DNA from 2 places in the Komagataeibacter rhaeticus genome. Region 2 is predicted to be linked to the other one. Evidence: riboswitches for the same ligand, from Rfam matches in the RefSeq annotation. Region 2 holds a riboswitch; the other holds the start of a gene.
What was found. A riboswitch is a leader RNA that binds a small molecule or an ion and turns the genes downstream of it on or off. The one in region 2 is predicted to bind FMN.

Region 1: linked by a shared signal. The riboswitch ahead of ribD (bifunctional diaminohydroxyphosphoribosylaminopyrimidine deaminase/5-amino-6-(5-phosphoribosylamino)uracil reductase RibD) and the one ahead of GWK63_RS03215 (class I SAM-dependent methyltransferase) in region 2 are both predicted to bind FMN.

The regions. Positions count from the first base shown of each region.
Region 1 is NZ_CP050139.1:3,134,406-3,140,941, reverse strand. It holds gene GWK63_RS14410 (bifunctional 3,4-dihydroxy-2-butanone-4-phosphate synthase/GTP cyclohydrolase II) at 1-501, opposite strand, end outside; gene GWK63_RS14405 (riboflavin synthase) at 501-1,118, opposite strand; gene ribD (bifunctional diaminohydroxyphosphoribosylaminopyrimidine deaminase/5-amino-6-(5-phosphoribosylamino)uracil reductase RibD) at 1,121-2,161, opposite strand; FMN riboswitch at 2,254-2,417, opposite strand; gene GWK63_RS14395 (MIP/aquaporin family protein) at 2,511-3,407, opposite strand; gene GWK63_RS14390 (hypothetical protein) at 3,768-5,558, shown strand; gene GWK63_RS14385 (hypothetical protein) at 5,530-6,087, opposite strand; gene GWK63_RS14380 (DUF3126 family protein) at 6,354-6,536, shown strand, end outside.
Region 2 is NZ_CP050139.1:681,455-687,990, reverse strand. It holds gene aspS (aspartate--tRNA ligase) at 1-60, opposite strand, end outside; gene mtnA (S-methyl-5-thioribose-1-phosphate isomerase) at 195-1,286, opposite strand; FMN riboswitch at 1,502-1,647, shown strand; gene GWK63_RS03215 (class I SAM-dependent methyltransferase) at 1,728-2,513, shown strand; gene htpG (molecular chaperone HtpG) at 2,672-4,555, opposite strand; gene GWK63_RS03205 (NUDIX hydrolase) at 4,814-5,452, opposite strand; gene GWK63_RS03200 (cupin domain-containing protein) at 5,449-5,907, opposite strand; gene GWK63_RS03195 (hypothetical protein) at 6,063-6,536, opposite strand, start outside.

The DNA of each region.
Region 1 (6,536 bases), 1.1 Mb from region 2:
CGCGTTCATGATCTCGCAGATCACGGCGGCCGGGATCAGCCCCGCCATGCGGGCCAGGTCGACCGAGGCTTCGGTGTGGCCGGGGCGTGCCACCGTGCCACCCGGCACCGCGCGCAGCGGGAAGATATGGCCGGGGGAGACCAGGTCTTCTGGCCCCGCATCGGGGGCGGCGGCCGCCAGCACGGTCCTGGCGCGGTCGGCGGCCGAGATGCCGGTGGTCACCCCCTCACGCGCCTCGATGGAGACGGTAAACGCCGTGCCGCGCGGGCAGGTGTTCACCTGTGTCATCATGGGCAGGTTGAGTTGCGTGATCCGCCCGGGCGACATGGGCATGCACACCAGCCCACGGGCATGGGTGACCATGAAGTTCATGGCGTCCGGCGTCATGAGTTCGGCGGCCATGACCAGGTCACCCTCGTTCTCGCGGTCCTCGTCATCCACAAGGATGATCATCCCGCCCCGGCGGATGGTTTCTATGGCCTGCGCCAGTGCCGGGGGCATCAACGATACTGACATACGCTCTCCACATATTTGGCGATGACATCGACTTCGATGTTCACCGCATCCCCTGCCTTCAGGGTGCCAAGTGTTGTGTGTTCCCATGTATGGGGAATGATCATGAGGGCGATGCGGAACGCATCGGGTGGACACCCGTCGGCACCCGGCTCCCCCACCGCGTTCAGCGTCAGGCTGATGCCATCGATCGTGATCGATCCCTTTTCCACCAGGTAGCGGCGCAGGCGGGCGGGAATGCTGAAGGTGATGTGACGGGCCTCGCCCACCTGTTCCACCGCCAGCAGCCGGCCGGTGCCATCGACATGCCCCTGCACGATATGGCCTGACAGGCGGGTGGCGGGCGTGACCGCGCGTTCAAGGTTTACCCGGTGCCCGGCCTCGATCCGGCCCAGCGCCGTGCGGTCCAGCGTTTCCGAACTGATGAAGAACGTGGCGGTGCCCGCCGCGTCAAACGACGTGACCGTCAGGCATACGCCATTGACGGCAATGCTCTCGCCCAGGCTCAGGTCGGGTATGCCGGTGGCCACGGTGATGTCCAGGTCACGGTCAAGCCGCCGCGCGGCGCTGACGTGTCCCTGGTGTTCGATGATGCCGGAAAACATGCTTACTCCTTCACGGCGGAAAGTTCGGGCAGCAGGTGGAGCGGTGTCACATCCCCCTCGCGCACGCGGATGCCGTAGTGGTCCGTGCCGTCCGCGCCCGCGGTAATGGTCAGCCAGTCGTGCCACAGGCCATGTGCGCGCAGTTCGGCCAGCAGGGCTGGGCCGGCTTCCACCATGGCCCAGGTCACGCCCGCCCGGCCCAGCAGGTCCGGCAGGGCCGCGATGTCGGTGCACAGGCGGACGTCAAAGCCCCGGTTGCGCGCAGCCGTCAGGTAGGCGTCATCCACTTCCCCCGTGCGGGTGCAGATGGCGAGTACGCGCGGCGCGCGGCCGGCATGGTCGGGCACGCGGCGCACGTCCAGCCCCGGCCGGTCCGCGCGTATGGTGCGGCCGGTGGTAATCACCGCATCGGTTGCGCGGCGCAGGCGGTGCGCCAGGTCAAGCGAGGTGGCGGCGGTAAATGTGGTGCGTCCCGGCGGCGGCAGCATGGAGCCTGTGGCATCCACCGCCTGTTTGACCGTGATCCATGGCTGGCCGGTCCGGGCAAAATGGGCAAAGGGGGCCAGCAGGCTGCGGCACAGGGCGCGCAGGGCGGCCTGCGGGCCGGTGGGCTGGAGCACATGCACGCTCCGGCCCTGGCTGCGCAGGTAATCCGCCCCGCCGCCTGCAACATGGGGGTTGGGGTCACGCAGCCCGATCCACACATCCCGCACAGGGGTGGCTGCCAGCGCGTGCGAGCACGGGCCGGTGCGGCCGGTATGGTTGCACGGCTCCAGCGTTACGACGGCGGTATGGGCACGATCCAGCAGGCCGCGCGCGCGGCACTGGTTTATGGCCTGGATCTCGGCATGGGGCGTGCCCGCGCGATGGTGGCCACCCACGGCAAGGATGGTACCATCCCGATCCAGCAGGGCGCAGCCCACGGGGGGATTGGGGGCGGTGGCGCCCACATGGCGGGCGGCCTCATCAACCGCCGCGCGGAACCCGTGCGCGATGGCGGGGGGGAGGTCGGGGCCAGTTATGGCATTGCAGGCCTGCGGCAACGCGTCCAAAACACACTTCTCCATCCATCTGGACGGACTCAGGGCGCGTAAAACCATCTTCCCGCCTCCCCATGGGGAAGGCTGGCCATAGTTTCCGTTCTCTCTCATCCGGACTGTAACCGTCGGTTCCGGAATCACACCGGATCTGCTTGACCCCGACCAGCATAGAAGTGGCCGGGCGCTCGCGGACTTGTGCCCCCCGTTACAGGAAGCAGATACCGCCGGTGGGGAATTGCACCCCGCCCCGAGAACGCCTGCAAACCGGGCATGAACCCGATCTGCCTTTCAGTAAGGCGATATTGGGAATAATTTTCATCGATTGCAAGTAGGGTATTTTGAACCACAGTCTTCAATCGTACTTCGCAGGCCCGCCTTCCATGCGGCGACCGGGATGGAGAAGGGAGGGAATGCGGCCATGGTGGCCGAAATTGACCAGCCGCGCTTCCTCCACCTCGATCCGGCCCAGCAGGCGCGAACGCAGCAGCCAGATGGCCATCGCCGCCCCCGTGAACGGTCCCAGCGCATAGATCCAGAAGGAGTCCCACTGCCCCGTCACGACGGCGGGGCCAAAACTGCGGGCCAGATTGGAACTGTTGCCCGACAGCCACGCCGAGACCGGGTTGCACAGGCAGAAGAATACGCCGCCCGCCCATGGCGTGAACCATTTCAGCACCGGATGGGCGGCCAGCGCGCACAGCATGATCACCAGCAGGCAGGTCAGCACCATTTCCGTCACCAGCGGCCAGACGACCGCAACACCGGAAAAGGGCACCGTGGCGGCAAAGGTCGCGTCCTGCGCCATCTTTCCCCATACCGGCAGCACATGCCCCACACCCGCCAGCAGCACGGCGGCAAGACAGGCCCCCAGCATCTGGGCGGCCACATATCCGCACAGGTCCACCCATCCCAGCCGCCGGGCCAGGCTGAATGCCAGCGAGACGGAGGGACTGACATGCGCCCCGCTGACGCGCCCGAACGGCGTATAGGCCGCAACCGTCCCCGCCAGCCCGAAAAACAGCCCGCACAGCATGGTCTGGATTACGGGATGGGGGGCCAGCATGCGCCCGACGGGGGTCTGGGGCGTGGTCAGCAGCGTGACCGACACGATACCGCACAGCATGAGCACCATGGTGGCCACCATCTCGCAGCCATACAGTTTCCAGTGTAGTGGATGGTCGGGATGGGGGGCACCCGCAAGGGGCCGGTCCGTGATGGCTGATCCCCCCGGTGGCCGGGTTGCGGTCATGGCGTGCTCTCCCTTGCTGGCGCATGTAGAGGCCTTGAGTTAAAGGAAGAAATGGTGTGCAATAAACGGAATCATGCGAATATATGCCGTGCATGAGACTGACTAATGCATAGCAGTTGAACGTTTTTTCTATATCGGTCCGGAATCTGTTCCTATGTTCTGGCCGCCATATACACGCAAGGCGCAATCGGTCCTGTCCACGCCGGTTGGCGTTGCATGCGGGCGGCAGGCCGGGACGGATTCTTGTTTGTTAACCGGATGTGCAGGGGCGGACACGCCAGACTGATGGATTGCTGTTGGAAAAAGGGCCATCCCGGCCACCATGCCGGTACCTGCCTGGACAGGGCGGGCCGGGCAGGCATGATGCTGGGCGGGATGGTGGCCATGCTGGGTGGCCTGGTGGCGGCATCGCCCGCCCGGGCGGACGACATGGCCGAAATCCGGGCCATCCATGCCGAAATGCGGCGGCTGGAAGCCAAGGTCGAACAGCTGGAAGCCCATCACGGCATGGCGCGCGGCAGCCAGAACGTGGTGGCGGGCCGCACCCTGCGCTCGGGCGGGCGGACGGGGGGCAGTGCATCGGCCAGCAACCCGTCGGGCCAGCTCAGCGTCATGCCCGATCTCTCACGGCTGACCATCGGCGGCCCGGCCCTGTCGGATGATGCGCAGGCCGCCGCCGCGGCCGAGAACACCATGACCGAGGCAATCATCCCGGCGCAGGCCAAGCTCGACCTTGATTCCTCCAGCCCGCTGGCCATCACCCAGACCGGGGTGGACAGCCTGCCGCCCGTATTCCGCATTGGCGGCGTGTCGGTCAGGCTGGGGGGATTCATCGATTTTTCCAACATCTACCGCAGCAAGAACCTGACCAGCGGCCCCGCCACCAGCTGGGGCAGCTTTCCCTATGCCAACAGCCCCAATGCCCATACCGGGGAGTACCGGCCCTCGGCGCAGCTGACACGCCTGAGCGTGCTGCTGCAGGGCTCGCCCACCAAGGACGAGACCCTGTCGGGTTATATCGAGACCGATTTCGGCGGCGCCGCCGGTACCGCCAACAGCTACCAGACCAACAGCTACACGCCCCGCATCCGGCAGGCGTACATGACCTACAGCAACACCAAGTGGGGCTTCCATATCCTCGCGGGGCAGGCCTGGAGCCTGACGACGGGCTATACGCAGGGCCTGCTGTCACGTCATGAACAGCTGCCGCCGGTGGTCGATAACAACCAGATCCCCGGCATCGTGTTCACCCGCGTGCCGCAGATCCGCTTCATCAAGGATTTCGGGCGCAAGTGGTGGCTGGGCCTGTCGCTGGAGGCACCGCAGGTGGCCTATGCCGCATCGGGCAGCGCGGGCGACCACGCCATGCTGACCGGTACGGATGATGACACCCTGGCCTCGTCCGGCACGACCCTGCTTTACAACAATGCAGGGTCCGGCATGCTCAATCCCAATGCCAAATACAGCATGGATGTCGCGCCCGACATCGTGCTCAAGGGCGCGCTGGATACCCGGCCCGCCCATTACGAGATCTATGGCCTTGCGCGCTGGTTCAAGGCCATGTCGCAGGCATCCGCGGCAGGCAGCCCCATCCGTGAGCGCGTGTCCTTTGCCGGCGGCGTGGGGGGGGACGTGACGGTGCATGTCATCCCACGCTACCTGCAGTTTACCGGCAATGTGCTGGCGGGGCAGGGTATCGGCCGTTATGGGCCCGCGATGTTGCCCGATGCCACGTTCAAGGCCAATGGCACGCCCGCGCCCATTCCCGAGATCATTGGCAGCATGGGCCTGATCGGCCATCCCACATCCAACCTGCTGGTCTATCTGTACGGGGGCGTGGAAAGTGCCGGGCGGCGGACCTATACCGGCACGGATGGCTATGAATACGGCTACGGAGTGAACGACCTGGCATTAAGCAGCTGTGATGTGGAACAGATCAGTGGTGGCAGCTGCGATGCCCAGACCCATACCGTAGCCGACCTGACCGTGGGTGGCTGGTGGCATGTGCTGCAGGGCGGATATGGCGCGGTCATGACCGGCGTGCAGTACACATACCTGCGCAAATTCGCCTATAAGGGCGGCGATGGCGCAACCCCCACCACGGGCGGCAACACCATTTACGTCACGTTCCGCTATCTGCCTTTCCAGTAGTTCCGCTGGCGGGGGCAAGGGCGGCCAGGCAGTCGGCCGACTGGTGGGCCAGATGGATGTCGTGCACCGCGCTGATGGCGCGGATGCTGTCCGTGCGCCAGCGCGCGGACATGCCATGGGGCGTGCACAGGGCACCCGCGCCCAGCAGCGGCCCGTTACCGGGATCAATGACCGACAGCACGGCATGCGGGTTGCGTGGCAGGGCCTGACGCAGGGCCGTGCGCAGGCGGCTGGCGGTCGGGTCATCCACATGGGTGATCAGGTCGGGCACCAGTGCGATCCACCCGTCCCACCCCGCCGCCACCGCCCGGCGCAGCTGGGGCCAGGACCTGTGGGCATCCAGCGCGCGGGCCGTGGCCTCGGCGCCATCTTCATGGATCTGGCGGGCAAGGTTGCGCGCGCTCAGCCCCAGGCTGGCTTCGGTGGGGGCGCCGGCGGGGGGCAGGCTGGCTGCAAGTGCTGTCAGCCCGACGGGGGGTGCAAGCAGGGCGACAAGCAGCATCAGCCGGGGAAAGGATTGGAGGCGCATGGTCTTTAATTCTCCTTTCGTGCTGGTGTTGCGGTATGATCAACCAGAGGGGGGAATCGTGGCATTGCCACGGCGCGGGTGGGGAAAATGATGGGCACGCGGTTGCAGGTGTGCCGACATGTCCCTATAGCCTGCGGCGATGCCCGGTAACGGACGGGGCAGCCGCGCGATCCTGACCGGACCGGCCACGCGCGTTGACCAGGGGGCCATATCCGGCCCTGATCATATTTCTGGCGGGTCCTGCCATTGTGGAGAACAGACGTTTCATGAGTGCCATGTCCTCTTCCGAAATTTCGCGCCTTCAGATCTGCCTGCGTCGCCTGCTGGGTTCGCCGGGGCTTACGGTCAATGCGCCCCCGCGGGCCGGGCTGTCTGTCGAGCTGGCCGTCAATGGTGAGGTGGTGGGTACCATCCATCGTGACGAGGATGAGGGCGAAGTGTCCTACGCC
Region 2 (6,536 bases):
CGTCTGCCCGGCATCGGCAGCCCGCAGGGCCGCGCAGCTATGGGTACGATAGGGATGCATGATCTTGTCCTGATTCTACCAGATTTGGGGGATGCGCCCCATGGGGCCACACCCGGTTGCAGGCGCGACAAAGCCAATCCCGCCCGCCCGTGTCAAGGTTATTAGGTGAACGGCCGTACCCGGTGCCGCCCTGCTCAGACGTATTCGGGAAACAGGTCGCACAGCCCGTCCGCCGTGGCGGGGCAGCGGCCACGTTCGGTTATCAGCCCGGTCACAAGGCGCGCGGGCGTTACGTCAAAGGCCGGATTGGCGCCCTTGCTCCCATCGGGCACAAGCTGCACGGTGGTCACATGCCCCGTGTCATCACGCCCCTGGATATGGGTGACTTCACGGTCGCTGCGTTCCTCGATGGGAATTTCCTTCACACCGTCGCTGATGCTCCAGTCAATGGTGGTGGAGGGCAACGCCACCCAGAATGGCACGCCATTGTCATGGGCCGCCAGCGCCTTGAGATAGGTGCCGATCTTGTTGGCCACATCCCCCGTGCGGGTCACGCGGTCGGTGCCCACGATCACCATATCCACCTGCCCGTGCTGCATCAGGTGCCCACCCGCATTATCGGCGATGACCGTATGCCGCACGCCATGGCGGCCCAGTTCCCATGCGGTAAGCGACGCACCCTGGTTGCGCGGGCGGGTTTCGTCCACCCATACATGCACGTCAATGCCGCGGTCATGCGCCATGTAGATGGGCGCAAGCGCCGTGCCCCAGTCCACGGTGGCAATCCAGCCCGCGTTGCAGTGGGTCATGATGTTGACCGGGCCGGGGCGGCTGCGTGCGATTCCCTCGATCAGTTCCAGTCCCTGCCGGCCGATGGCCTCGTTCTGGATCACGTCCTCGTCACAGATGCGCCCGGCCTCGTCATATGCCGCGGCCATGCGGCGTTCGGGCGGCGTGGTACGCAGGCGGGTAAGCATGCGCCGGATGGCCCAGCCCAGGTTGACCGCCGTGGGGCGTGTGGCCGCCAGCAGCGCCGCGTCACGCTCCATCGCCTCATCACTGCTGTCCTGACGCAGCGCCAGCGCCAGCCCGTAAGCCGCCACCGCACCGATCAGCGGCGCGCCACGGACCTGCATGGTGCGGATGGCATGCGCCACCTGGTCGCGCCCGGTCAGGCGCAGGATATCCAGCGACCATGGCAGGCGGGTCTGGTCAAAGATATGGACTGACCAGCCATCATCCGCATCCACCCATACGCTGCGATAGGAGACGTTATCGATTTTCATATAATACGTGCCGCCATCAAAAAACCAGAACACACAAAAGGGAGCGCAGGGAAACATCCGGCAGGCTGTTATTCAAGCCCCATCCCGGATAATACCACGCGCTTTTTTCCCGACGGGCCGCAGGTCCCATTCCCGTGCGGCACCCATCATACAACCGGATTGCCAATAGCTCCACACGCTTGCGCCCGGTCTCGGCCTGCCCCTATCCTGACGGCCTGTGTTCTCGGGGCGGGGTGGAAGTCCCTACCGGCGGTAACAGGCCCATGGCCTGAAGCCCGCGAGCGCCCGGCACGCGCCGGGGTCAGCAGATCTGGTGCAATGCCAGGGCCGACGGTTACAGTCCGGATAAAAGAGAACTGGCGGTTGCATGACCCATGCGGGTCCATGCCCGTCCGTGATCGCCTTGGATGACCACCGAGTCCACCAAGGGAGACATGATACATGACCTCATCACACGAAGACCATAACACGGTGCCTGCCCCATCACCGCAGAACATTTATGACGATCCGCGTTTTTTTGAGGGGTACCGCACCCTTCGTGAAAAGGATACCGGCCTTAACGGTGCGCTGGAAATCCCGGCAATCCGGGCGCTGCTGCCCGACCTGCGGGGCAGGACCGTACTCGACCTTGGATGCGGGTTCGGGGATTTTGCCCGCCATGCCCGCGCACAGGGCGCGGCCCGGGTCACGGCGCTGGATGTATCGGCAAACATGATCGAAGCCGCACGCGCGCTGACACAGGATGCGGCCATTACCTACATACACGGTTCCATCGAGGACTGTGCGATGCCGCCAGCGGCATTCGACCTTGCGGTTTCATCCCTCGCCCTGCACTACATCGCGGATTACAGGGCCGTGGTGCGGCGCGTTTTCGACTGCCTCAGGCCCGGCGGCACCTTCATCTTTTCCGTCGAGCACCCGGTCCAGACCGCCCACCCCGTGGGATGGGTCCGCGATGCGGATGGCAACAAGCTGCACTGGCCACTCGACCGCTACCAGCAGGAAGGGGCACGCAGCACGTCGTGGTTTGTCGATGGGGTGATCAAATACCACCGCACGATGGAAACCTACGTCAACACGCTGATCGCATGCGGCTTCCAGCTCCGCCATCTGGCCGAACCCTGCCCGCCTGCCGCGATACTGCAGGCCCGGCCTGATCTGGAAGATACAGTGCGTCGGCCGCCCATGCTCATTCTGGTGGCGACGAAACCTGTTGAGAAAGAATAACAGGCGTTTTCAGGAGCCACCTTTGTCAAAAAGGACGGTGTTCTTTGAAGCTTCTTGAAAAAAGCTTCACCAAAAACTTTTCCATGATTCAGACAGGACTGCCCCGCCATGCGGCCAGCATGGCGGGGCAGTTCAGATTACTCCGGCTACGGGGCTGTTCAGCCCTGCGGGCCGTCCGTCAGCGGCAGGCGTGTCAGGATGGCGGTCAGGCGCTGGGCAAAGCCGGTCGGGTCCTTCGGGCTTTCGCCGTCCTGGATGCGGGCCATGTCCATCAGCACCAGTGCAATATCCTGCACCGGGTCGCCATTCTTCACCCGTTCCGCCAGATCGGCGATCAGCGGATGGCCGGGATTGACCTGCAGCACGGGGGCCGTGTCCGGCACCTGCTGGCCGCTGCGCTTCATCAGACGGATCATCTGCAGGTCCGGCCCGGATTCGGGGGCGGCCAGCACGACCGCGCTGTTGACCAGCCGATTGGTGCCCTTCACATCCGACACCGCATCGCCCAGCGCTTCCTTCAGTGCCGGGATGACAACGTCCAGTGCCGCCTTTTCATCCGCCGTTTCTTCCGGTGCGCCGAACTTTTCCAGATCGGTGTGGAACTGGCTGATGTTGCGCAGCGGTGTGTCCTTGTACACCCCCAGCCGGTCGGGCCAGAAGGAATCCACGGGGTCGGACAGCAGCAGCACCTCGATCCCACGGGCGCGGAAGCCTTCAAGCTGCGGCGAGGACGGCAGCATTTCCGTGCGGTCGCCGGTCAGGTAGTAAATCGCTTCCTGCTCGGGCTTCTTGCGTTCCAGATAGGCATCAAGCGTGGTCCAGCCTTCCTGCGTGCTGGAACGGAAGCGGGCGATGGTGGCCAGTTCCGTGCGGTGCTCGGCGTCATCCCATATCCCTTCCTTGAAGGTGGGGCCGAAATTATCCCAGAACTTGTCAAAATCCGCCTCATCCTTCGCACGGGTCTTGAGTTCGGAGATCACGCGGTTGGTCACCGCCTTGCGGATACGCGCCAGCACCGGCGTGGCCTGCAGCATCTCGCGGGAGACGTTGAGCGGCAGGTCCTCGGTATCGACCACACCGGTCACGAAGCGCAGCCACGGCGGCAGCAGCCCCGCATCATCGGTAATGAACATGCGGCGGACATGCAGGCGGATCTGGCTCTCGCGCACCGGCTCGGCAAACTCGAAGGGCTTGCTGCCGGGAATGAACAGCAGCGCCGAGAATTCCATCGTCCCCTCGGCATGCCAGTGCAGCGTGGCCCAGGGGGTATCGAAGTTATGGCTGACGTGGCGATAGAACTCGTTAAGCTGCTCTTCCTCGATGCCGCCACGCGGCTTGCGCCACAGTGCCGTGCCCTTGTTGGCCGGGGTTTCCTCGCCATCCTTGACGATGGTGATCGGCCACGAAATGTGATCGGCCCATTTGCGCACAATGCTTTCAAGCTGCCACGAATCAAGGAAGTCGTTCGCATCGTCCTTGATGTGCAGGATGATGTCGGTGCCCGGCTTTTCACGGGTTGCGGGGCTGATGGTGTAGTTGCCCTTGCCGGTGGAGGACCACTGCCAGGCCTCGTCACTGCCCGCGCGGCGCGAGACCACGTCCACCCTGTCCGCCACCATGAAGGCGGCATAGAAGCCGACACCGAACTGCCCGATCAGGCTTGGCTTGTCCTCGGGCTTGGCGTTGGCCAGTTCCTCGCCAAAGGCGCGGGTGCCGGAGCGGGCGATGGTGCCCAGATTGCGGGCCAGTTCTTCCTTGCTCATGCCCGCGCCATCATCGGTGATGGTCAGCAGGCGGGCGTCCTTGTCGGGGTTGATGCGGATCTTGGCATCTTCGGGCAGGGCGCGCGCGCCATCGGTCAGGGCCTCGAAGCGGCGCTTGTCGGTGGCGTCCGCCGCGTTGGCAACCAGTTCGCGCAGGAAGATTTCACGTTCGGAATAAAGCGCGTGGACCACAAGGTCGAGCAGGCGGCCGACCTCGGCGCTGAACTCATGCTGTTCGCCCGTGGCTTCCGGCGTGGGGGATGTTGTCTGTTCTGTCATGGGCTGTTCCTGTGCCTGTTGAAATGTCGTGAATTACAATTTGTAATGGATATGGAAATCTTCACGGGCTTTTCAATGGCCTGCACCATATCCGAATGCGTGTAACGCTCCAGAACCCTGCCTTTGAAACGTCCTGAAAATGGGAAGAAAGTTTTTGGTGAAGCTTTTTTCAAAAAGCTTCAGAAAATGCCGCCTTTTTGAAAACAGGCAGCACCCAAAAGCTTTTATTCTTTATCATTCGGTTACTTTGAAGCGCCCTCAGTCAAAATCCGTAGGCAATCCAGCATCGCGCCGGTGGGCGAACAGGCGGGCGATCTGCTGGGGCAGCACGCGGCCCAGCGACAGGTCGGCAGGGATATCATCCTCGGCAAACCAGCCGATCTCCGATGTCTCGACACTGGTTGTCGCAACACCGCCCGTCAGTTCACACAGAAAACACAGCGTATAGCAGGAAAAAGGACCCGGCGGATGACCCTGCCGGTCCCGGTCCCACACGGCGGCAAGGCGGGTTACGCGGACATCGAAGCCGCTTTCCTCCCGCACTTCCTTGACCGTATTCTCCACGGGGGAAAGATTGACGTCCGCCCAGCCGCCGGGCAGGGTCCAGCGGTCGTGGTCCAGCACCTCGCGCACCAGCAGGATACGCCCGCGGTCATCAAATACGGCCGCCCGCACCACCGCCTTGGGCGTGGCGTAGCCATCCTGCGCCGTAAACAGGTCCAGCACGCGCGCCATGTCCGCATCGCTGCCCGTGGCCATCATCTCGGCGGCAATCTGGCGGATGCCTTCATAGCGTTCACGGTCGAACGGACTTTCGGCATAGGCCAGGCCGCTCTGCGCCAGCGCCTGCAGTTCACGCGCCCAGATCAGCCATCGGGGTGTGACCGGGCCATTCATGCGCCAGCCCCTTCGGGTGACCAGCCGGGGGCCGCCAGTTCAAAACTGCTGAACTGGAAAGCAGGGGCGACCTGGCAGCCCATAAGGCTCCATGCCCCCTGGCTTGCCGCCGCCTGCCATGCACCGGCGGGCACGACCGCCTGCAGCACCTGCCCCTGTTGTGGCTGGGGGCCAAGCACAATCCGCGCAACCGGCGCGCCGGGGCCTGCGGCAATTTCCAGCACAAGCGGGCTGCCGCCCTGCCAGCACCAGATTTCCGCCGCATCCACCCGGTGCCAGTGCGAACGCTCGCCCGCCGCCAGCAGGAAGGTAATGGTTGAGACCGCGCCCCGCGTGCCACCGGCGGGGGCATCACGCCATATTTCACGGTAGCTGCCGCCTTCGGGGTGGGGCTGCAGGCCCAGAACGCGCCGCACGTCATCGGCGGGGGTGGCGGGATCTCTCAGGTCGGTCATGGGCACGTTCCCGGTCAAGGAATGATAAACGTTTCCGGATGCCGCCTTCTTTCAAAAAGGCGGCGTTTCCTGAAGCTTCCTGAAAAAAGGCTTCACCAGAAACTTTTCATGATTTTCAGGCCGCTTCGCCACCCTCCACACCACAATGCAGGCCATCAGGGAGCGGGCAGGAAATCCAGGGCCTGATCGGTATAGGTTTCCACAACCTCGCTGAAGGGCTGGCCATGTTCGTCGCGCAGCACCCCGCGCTGGCGGATGATCGCCGCCGGCACGGCCAGCCGGCGCGCCGGGGCCGCACCGGGCCAGGGTGACCACAGGCGGACGAATTCCAGCCGGATACGTGAAAAATGCAGCGGCGCCACCACATGGCCGAATGATGCATCGGTCCGTTCCAGCATGGCATTCATTTCCGCCGGAAGCCGGTCAGGCACATACCAGTTATCAGCCACCGAAAGCACATGCGTGCCACAGACAAGCCGCACCTGCCGGTGCCGCACCGGCTGTGCGGCACTGACACCCAGATCGGCCCGTACCGCAGGCGGCACGTCATCCGGCCGTGCCAGCGTCATCTTGCGCGCCGTAACAACCGGCCTGTCCGCCATATGATGGGTGGCGCACCAGTCCTCCAG